DNA from 2 places in the Paenibacillus sp. FSL R7-0273 genome. Region 2 is predicted to be linked to the other one. Evidence: a T-box and tRNA genes for the amino acid it is inferred to sense, from the RefSeq annotation. Region 2 holds a T-box; the other holds one or more tRNA genes.
What was found. The T-box of region 2 lies ahead of metG (methionine--tRNA ligase). A T-box ahead of a tRNA ligase gene usually reads a tRNA of that ligase, here a tRNA-Met.
Positions count from the first base shown of each region.

Region 1 (3,409 bases), 2.4 Mb from region 2:
AACTTCAAATTCTCCTGTTGGAAGTGTTGAAGTTTACGGTACAGAAACGCCTGAACCAACTACGACACCAACACCAACACCAACGCCATCACCATCTCCTGAACAATCAATTGGAAATCGAGCAATTCTTGTTGTAACCATGATTACAGGTCTCGAAAAAGAATTCGATCTCAGTTTAGAAGAAGTAAATAATTTTATTACATGGTATGAAAGCAAACAATCGGGGAGTGGAACAGCCGCTTACGCAATTAATAAACATGACAACAACAAAGGACCTTTCACAATCCGAAAAGATTATATAATCTTCGATAAGATACTCACCTTCGAAGTAAACGAGTATACATTGAAGTGAACACTAACCCGTCAGGCATGAGCCCGGCGGGTTAGTTATTATTGTTATTGAACAGAATATTCATCTACACTGAAAGTCAGAATTTTTTCAAAAATAACATAGTCTTTTCTGCTGGTGAATGGGCCCTTATTATTTTCATGTTTGTCAATGGCAAAGGATGCTGTCCCTGTACCCGCCTGCTTAATTTCATACCACGTAATGAAGTCATTGACTTCAGACATATTTAGGTCAAACTCCTTTTCAAGACCGGTATTCATGGTGACAACCAAAATAGCTCGGTCGCTTGTTGGCTGCTCTGGAGCCGGTGACGGTGTTACCCTTGGCGTTGAAGTTGGCTCAATGGTAGGTTGTGGTGTTGTCGTTGGTGTTGGCTCTGCTGTTGGTGGTGTTAGAGAGCCTATTGTGATCTCACTAATAGCAATCCAAGTATTACTTTCAGCACACTCTATTCTAATACCGCTATATTTTCCTGGAGTCACTGCAAAAGGATCTAAAATCGTGTAATATTTATTTGCGTGGTTTTCCACTTCTCTATTTATTTTTCCGGATATTTCAACCCAACTCCCGGACTGAAAACCATACAACTTATAGGAAACATTAGTTTTTGGACTAGCAGAAGCTGCTAATTGTACAAAATCCAAATAAATCTCTTCAGGAAATTTCATTTCTAATAAACCGTTATAACCTCCACTATTCCAGAAGGTTTCAAAATTCAAATCTATTACATTGCTAGGAGCCATCCCACTGTATGATTTATCAGCAGACACTATAGTTCCATCTGGGGGCACAGTTCCAATCATTTCAATAACATCTCCACCTTCTGCATGTGAAACCTCACCTTTAATTATTGGTTGAAGTAAAATAACAGATACTATTATACTCATCACTAAAAACAATTTATATCTCACCTTAATTCCTTTTTTCACAAACATCCATCTCCTTCAATATGTATGCAACAAGCCTACACTAAAAAAGGGCGAACAAACAGTCTGTTATTCGACATTTATTTACAATAAACTTAAGGGTTATTAAGGAAATATGTGGATAGCAAAAAGAAAATTCGTCATCGGTCGACGGGTTAGAGAAACCTTTGACAAAATCGAAGCAGAATTAAATAAATTCCTGGAAAATAGATTAATCCTGTAGATAAATAGGCTCCGTTAGCAAATCGGTTAGCAGGACAGCTTCTTCTGTATATATTTGCTTCTCCTCAGAATCACAAACAACCCCAAACAAAGCAAAAACCCCTTGCTAGGCAAGGGGTTTAGTGAAGTGGGCCCTACAGGACTCGAACCTGTGACCAATCGGTTATGAGCCGACCGCTCTGACCAACTGAGCTAAGGGCCCGGATCTAATGTATCCGAATGTACAAGGGCTGTAAAAGAATAATTGGTTGCGGGGGCAGGATTTGAACCTGCGGCCTTCGGGTTATGAGCCCGACGAGCTACCGGGCTGCTCCACCCCGCGTCAGTAAACTTATTCAAACAGCGACAATAGTTAATATACATTAAATAAGGCCATAAAGTCAAGGATGAATTTGTTAATTGCTCAGGGTAAAAAGCGAACCCCGTAACGGCCCTTCCGCGAACGGTAAATTTCTACAAACTGCGGGTCATGATAGCCGTAGATCCAGCCGTCCTGCTCCAGCCTTTTGGCCAGACAGCCCGCCTGAAATCTCGTCCTGAACAGCTTGGCAAAATAGATCCAGTTCATGATGGATGTCTCCTTTGAAGTCGGGTATTCAGCGCTGCAGTTATAGCATACCCCATCATGACAGATAAATATGCGGGACCTGCTACTCTCATAACCTGAAAGCCGCAAGTCCCGCCTTTAAAATATTTAAACTAGGCCTATACTCCGAACGAAGCCGGGTCCTTCCGCCAAGATTGCAGCAGCGCTACATCGCTCTCTGCGATCTTGCCCTGGCTCAGGGCTACATCGATCAGGGTCGTGTAGTTGGACAGGCTCTGCAGCGGCACACCGGCTGCTGCGAACGCTTCAGTGGCACGGTCCAGCTCATAGCTGAAGATCGCCAGAACCGCCAGAACCTCTCCGCCTGCTTCCTCTACCGCCTGAGCCGCTTTGATCGAGCTGCCGCCGGTGGAGATCAGGTCCTCGATCACGATAACCTTCTGGCCGGGCGAGATACTGCCCTCGATCTGGTTCTGCTTGCCGTGGCCTTTGGCCTTGTCGCGGATATAAGCCATCGGCAGATTCAGCTTATCGGATACCCAGGCCGCATGCGGGATACCGGCGGTTGCTGTGCCTGCGATGACCTGCGCCTCGGGATAGCTGGCTTTAATCAGCTCTGCAAAGCCGCCTGCAATATAGTTACGCACTTCCGGGAAGGACATTGTCAGACGGTTGTCACAATAGATTGGCGATTTGATGCCGGAGGTCCAGGTGAACGGGTCCTGCGGACGCAGGGCAACGGCCCCGATCTCCAGCAGATAGGCTGCAACTTGCTTACTTGTATTAGACAATGTACTCATGCTTGTGTCATCTCCTCAATAATGGATAGTGCTGCTGCGCGCGGGTCGGCTGCTGCGGTAATCGGACGGCCTATGACCAGGAAGTGGCTGCCCTGACGGATAGCTTGTCCAGGCGTCATAACACGGGACTGGTCATCCAGGGACGAGCCTGCCGGACGGATACCCGGCGTTACCGTGACGAATTCCGGACCGCAGGCTGCTGCGATCGCTGCCGACTCCTGCGGGGAAGCAACTACGCCATGCAGGCCCGCTTCAGCCGCCAGCTTAGCATAACGAACTACGGTATCCTCTACATTCCCGGCAATGCCGATCTCTTCGTTCATGACTTCCTGGCTCGTGCTTGTAAGCTGTGTCACCGCAATAATCAGCGGGATGTGCAGCGAAGGATTCAGGCTGACCGCCTTTGCGGCTCCCTCCAGTGCTGCAGCCATCATCGTCTTACCGCCGGAGGCATGCACGTTGAACATGTCTACACCTAGTCTGGTGATGCTCTCAGCACCGCCGCGGACTGTATTCGGGATATCATGCATTTTCACATCCAGGAAGACGGAATAGCCGCGTTCCT
Region 1 covers NZ_CP009283.1:5,436,497-5,439,905, forward strand. Annotated here, with positions in the region: gene R70723_RS23460 (Kelch repeat-containing protein) at 1-352, shown strand, start outside; gene R70723_RS34130 (hypothetical protein) at 397-1,278, opposite strand; tRNA gene R70723_RS23470 (tRNA-Ile) at 1,626-1,699, opposite strand; tRNA gene R70723_RS23475 (tRNA-Met) at 1,743-1,819, opposite strand; gene R70723_RS33830 (hypothetical protein) at 1,901-2,065, opposite strand; gene pyrE (orotate phosphoribosyltransferase) at 2,203-2,844, opposite strand; gene pyrF (orotidine-5'-phosphate decarboxylase) at 2,841-3,409, opposite strand, start outside.
Region 1: it encodes a tRNA-Met, which carries the amino acid that the T-box ahead of metG (methionine--tRNA ligase) is inferred to sense. The anticodon was not compared.

Region 2 (3,409 bases):
TGAACAGGTTCGGGCAGCTCCCCCAGTATGAGATGGCTGAGATAAAGGATTTTACGGAAATACCGGATAACCTGACCTATCCGCTGATCGTCCCTGCGCTGGCAGCCGAAGCAGAGGCCTATATGCGGCAAGGTGAAAGAGTCTAGCTGCCGCAACATACCGGTTTATGTCTGTAAGGGTTGGCGGTTTAAGCGATTATTTTAAATTCCGCTCCAGCAGCCCGGTCTCTTCCTCAATCTGTTTCAGATCTATCCGCTCAAACAGCAGGGTCAGGTCTTGAACAGTCTGGCCTTCAGCCACAGAGATGCTGTGCCAGCAAGGCTGTCCGAGCGAGAGGAAGGAACGTATCCTGCCGCAGGAAAAAGGAATGAACGGATTCAGCAGGTTAGCCAGATTAGCGATGATCTGCACACAGTTATAAAGGGTGGTGGCACAGGCGGCAGGGTTTTCCTTCAGCTCAATCCAGGGCTTCTGCCCGTCGAAATATTTGTTGGCCTGGCGGATACCGGAAAAGATCAGCTCCAGCGCATCCTTAAACCGGCCTGCTTCAATCAGCTTTCCCGCATCGCCATACAGGATATCAATTTTGCTCTCCCATAACGGCTCTGCTGCTCCGCCAGGCACCCGGCCGCCGAATGCTTTATTAATAAAAGCCAGGCTGCGGTTGACGAAATTTCCGAAGGCGCCAAGCAGCTCGCCGTTATGGCTGTGGATAAATTCCCGCCAGGAGAAATCGGTGTCCCGCTTCTCAGGCCCGTTCGCAACCAGAAAGTAACGGATGGAATCCGGCTGATAGCGGCTGAGAATATCCGGCACCCAGACGGCCCAGTTGCGGCTGGTGGAGAATTTCTGCCCCTCCAGTGTCATATATTCACAGGCGAGCAGCCGGTCCGGCAGGTGCAGCCCGCCGGCGGCTGTCAGGATAGCAGGCCAGATCAGGCTGTGGAAGGGCACATTGTCTTTGCCGTGCACATAGTAAGCAAGAATGTCCGGCTGCTCCCCGGTACTGTCCTCCCGGTGTTCCAGCCAGAAGTCCTCCCAGCTTTCGCCGGTTTGCAGGGCCCACTGCTTACTTGCGGATAAATAACCGCTGACCGCCTCGATCCATACATAGATTTTTTTGCCGCTGAAGCCGTCCGCCGGCACATCCACACCCCAGTCCAGGTCCCGTGTTGCTGCGCGGTCCTGCAGACCTTCCTGCAGGTAACGCTGTGTCAGCTTTACCGCATTTTCTCTCCAGCCGTGCTCCGCCTCCGCATAAGCGGTCAGCTCCTTCTGCAGCTTCGATAACGCGAGATAATAATGCTCCGTTGGCCGCAGAACGGGCGGAGTACCGCAGATTTTACAGACCCGCTCCAGCAGCTCGGACGGGTCAAGCAGGGCTGAGCAATAATCGCACTGGTCACCCCTGGCCGGCTGTCCGCAATGCGGGCAGAGGCCCTCTACGTACCGGTCAGGCAGAAAACGCTGATCCTGCTCACAATAACACTGTAAGGTTGACTTTGTGTACAGATAACCGTGATCCAGCAGCTGCAAAAAAAGCTCCTGAACCACCCGGTGATGCTGCGGCTGATCCGTGCGTGTGTACAGATCATAGGTGAAGCCCAGTCTGGTGAAGCATTCTGTGAATTCCTGATGATATCTGCCGGCAAAATCTCCTGGAGTTACACCCTCCTTGGCGGCCTGCACAGCCACCGGTGTTCCGTGACAGTCACTGCCTGATACGTACAGCACCCGGTCGCCCTTGGCCCGGTGGTAGCGGGCAAGGATGTCCCCCGGCAGAATGCTTGCCAGCCTGCCCAAATGTAGAGAGCCGTTGGCATAAGGCCAGGCCCCTCCAATAAAAATATTCGTCATCAATCGTACGCCTCCCGTTGATAAATGGTCTTTCTGAACAACAAAAAAGACTCCTGTCCCCAAAAGGGACGGGAGCCTGTGCTCACGTGTTACCACCCAACTTCATCAATGCCTCGCAGCATTCATCTCTTCAGGTACGCCGCAGGTTAAGCGGTTATACCCTAGCATGTTAACGGATGCGGATTCCGGCGCAGCCTACAGCCCTGCAAGGGATTCGGTGCGCAGCTCAGAGACCATATTCCCGTGGGTTATCTCTGCTCCTTTTCAGCGGACGGAGCTCTCTGTGAGAGATTTGCCAAGGTACTCTTTCTCTTCCCAGCCTTTGTAATATCCTAATTACTGGATATCTTACGGCTGGCTGCGGCAGAAGTCAAGTGCAAGTTTAAGATTTGCCTAAGCCGTCAAAGCTGGAAGCAGCAGATAAGATTAGGAGGAATTGTACCATGCGCAAACTAAGTGCTATTACAACTGCAGGCATTTATCTTCTTCTGTCTGCAGGACTGGCCGGCTGTACTGCGGAGTATAATCCGCCCGCAGCAGTGGAAATCCGTCCGATGACAGAGCTGAACAGCAGACCGGACAGCATGTACGGCCCGGTGTCACCGGTAATGCAGGATGTATATGACCGTTCCATATCCGCAGAAGTATATTCAACCGAATAAGCGCTGAATCTCCGGCCGTATACCTCCTGTACAGAATATCAAAAATTCTGTATAATAATTCAACTATTGCTTAGACATGAAGAGGAGTGGCAGTAACGATGGCAGCGGAAATTATACATGTAACGACAGAGGAGCAGCTTCAGATGGGGCTGGACATCCGCAAAAAAGTATTTGTGGAGGAGCAGCAGGTACCGGCGGAAGAGGAAATAGATGAATACGATGTGATCGGTGATCAGGTGCATCATCTGCTGGTGATAGATGAAGGTCTGCCGGTAGCCACCGGCAGGCTGATCTACTATAAAGCGGGCTCTGCCAAAATGCAGCGCATCGCGGTGCATAAGGAGTACCGCAGCAAGGGCTACGGCCGTGTCCTGCTGATGGCGCTTGAGGAGCGGGCCAAGGAGCTGGGGCTGGTGTTCTCGGTGCTGGATGCACAGTGCCAGGCGGAGGATTTTTATGCCAAGCAGGGCTATGAGGTTATTTCGGAAGAGCCGTTCTATGATGCCGGTATTCTGCATGTGAGAATGCAGAAGAAGCTGTAGCCGGTTAAGTACATACTTTTTCGCGTGAGAGGGTAGTCTAGCAGTATGCCTAAGGGCGAATTCCTACGCGAAGGAGCGGATCCTAAGTGATTAACAACAATGAACGTGAGCGTTTTGTAGCAGCACAGCGTAACGGTGATGGAGACCTGCTGAAGTTCCAGACCTCTTCCGGCCGTGTACTTGATTATCAGCAGGCGCTGCAGGAGGTACAGGCCGGAGGTATTGCCGGAGTGAATATTTTTAAGGGAAAAGACGGCGGGCTGTATATCCGCGGAGATGCGGATGGTGACCCGACCAATAATCTCGACCAGCTGCCGCAGTTTTAGCAGGGGCAGCATTAGATGAACC
Region 2 covers NZ_CP009283.1:2,998,207-3,001,615, forward strand. Annotated here, with positions in the region: gene R70723_RS12765 (NUDIX hydrolase) at 1-146, shown strand, start outside; gene metG (methionine--tRNA ligase) at 196-1,857, opposite strand; T-box leader at 1,919-2,183, opposite strand; gene R70723_RS12775 (hypothetical protein) at 2,301-2,519, shown strand; gene R70723_RS12780 (GNAT family N-acetyltransferase) at 2,618-3,061, shown strand; gene R70723_RS12785 (DUF3892 domain-containing protein) at 3,151-3,387, shown strand.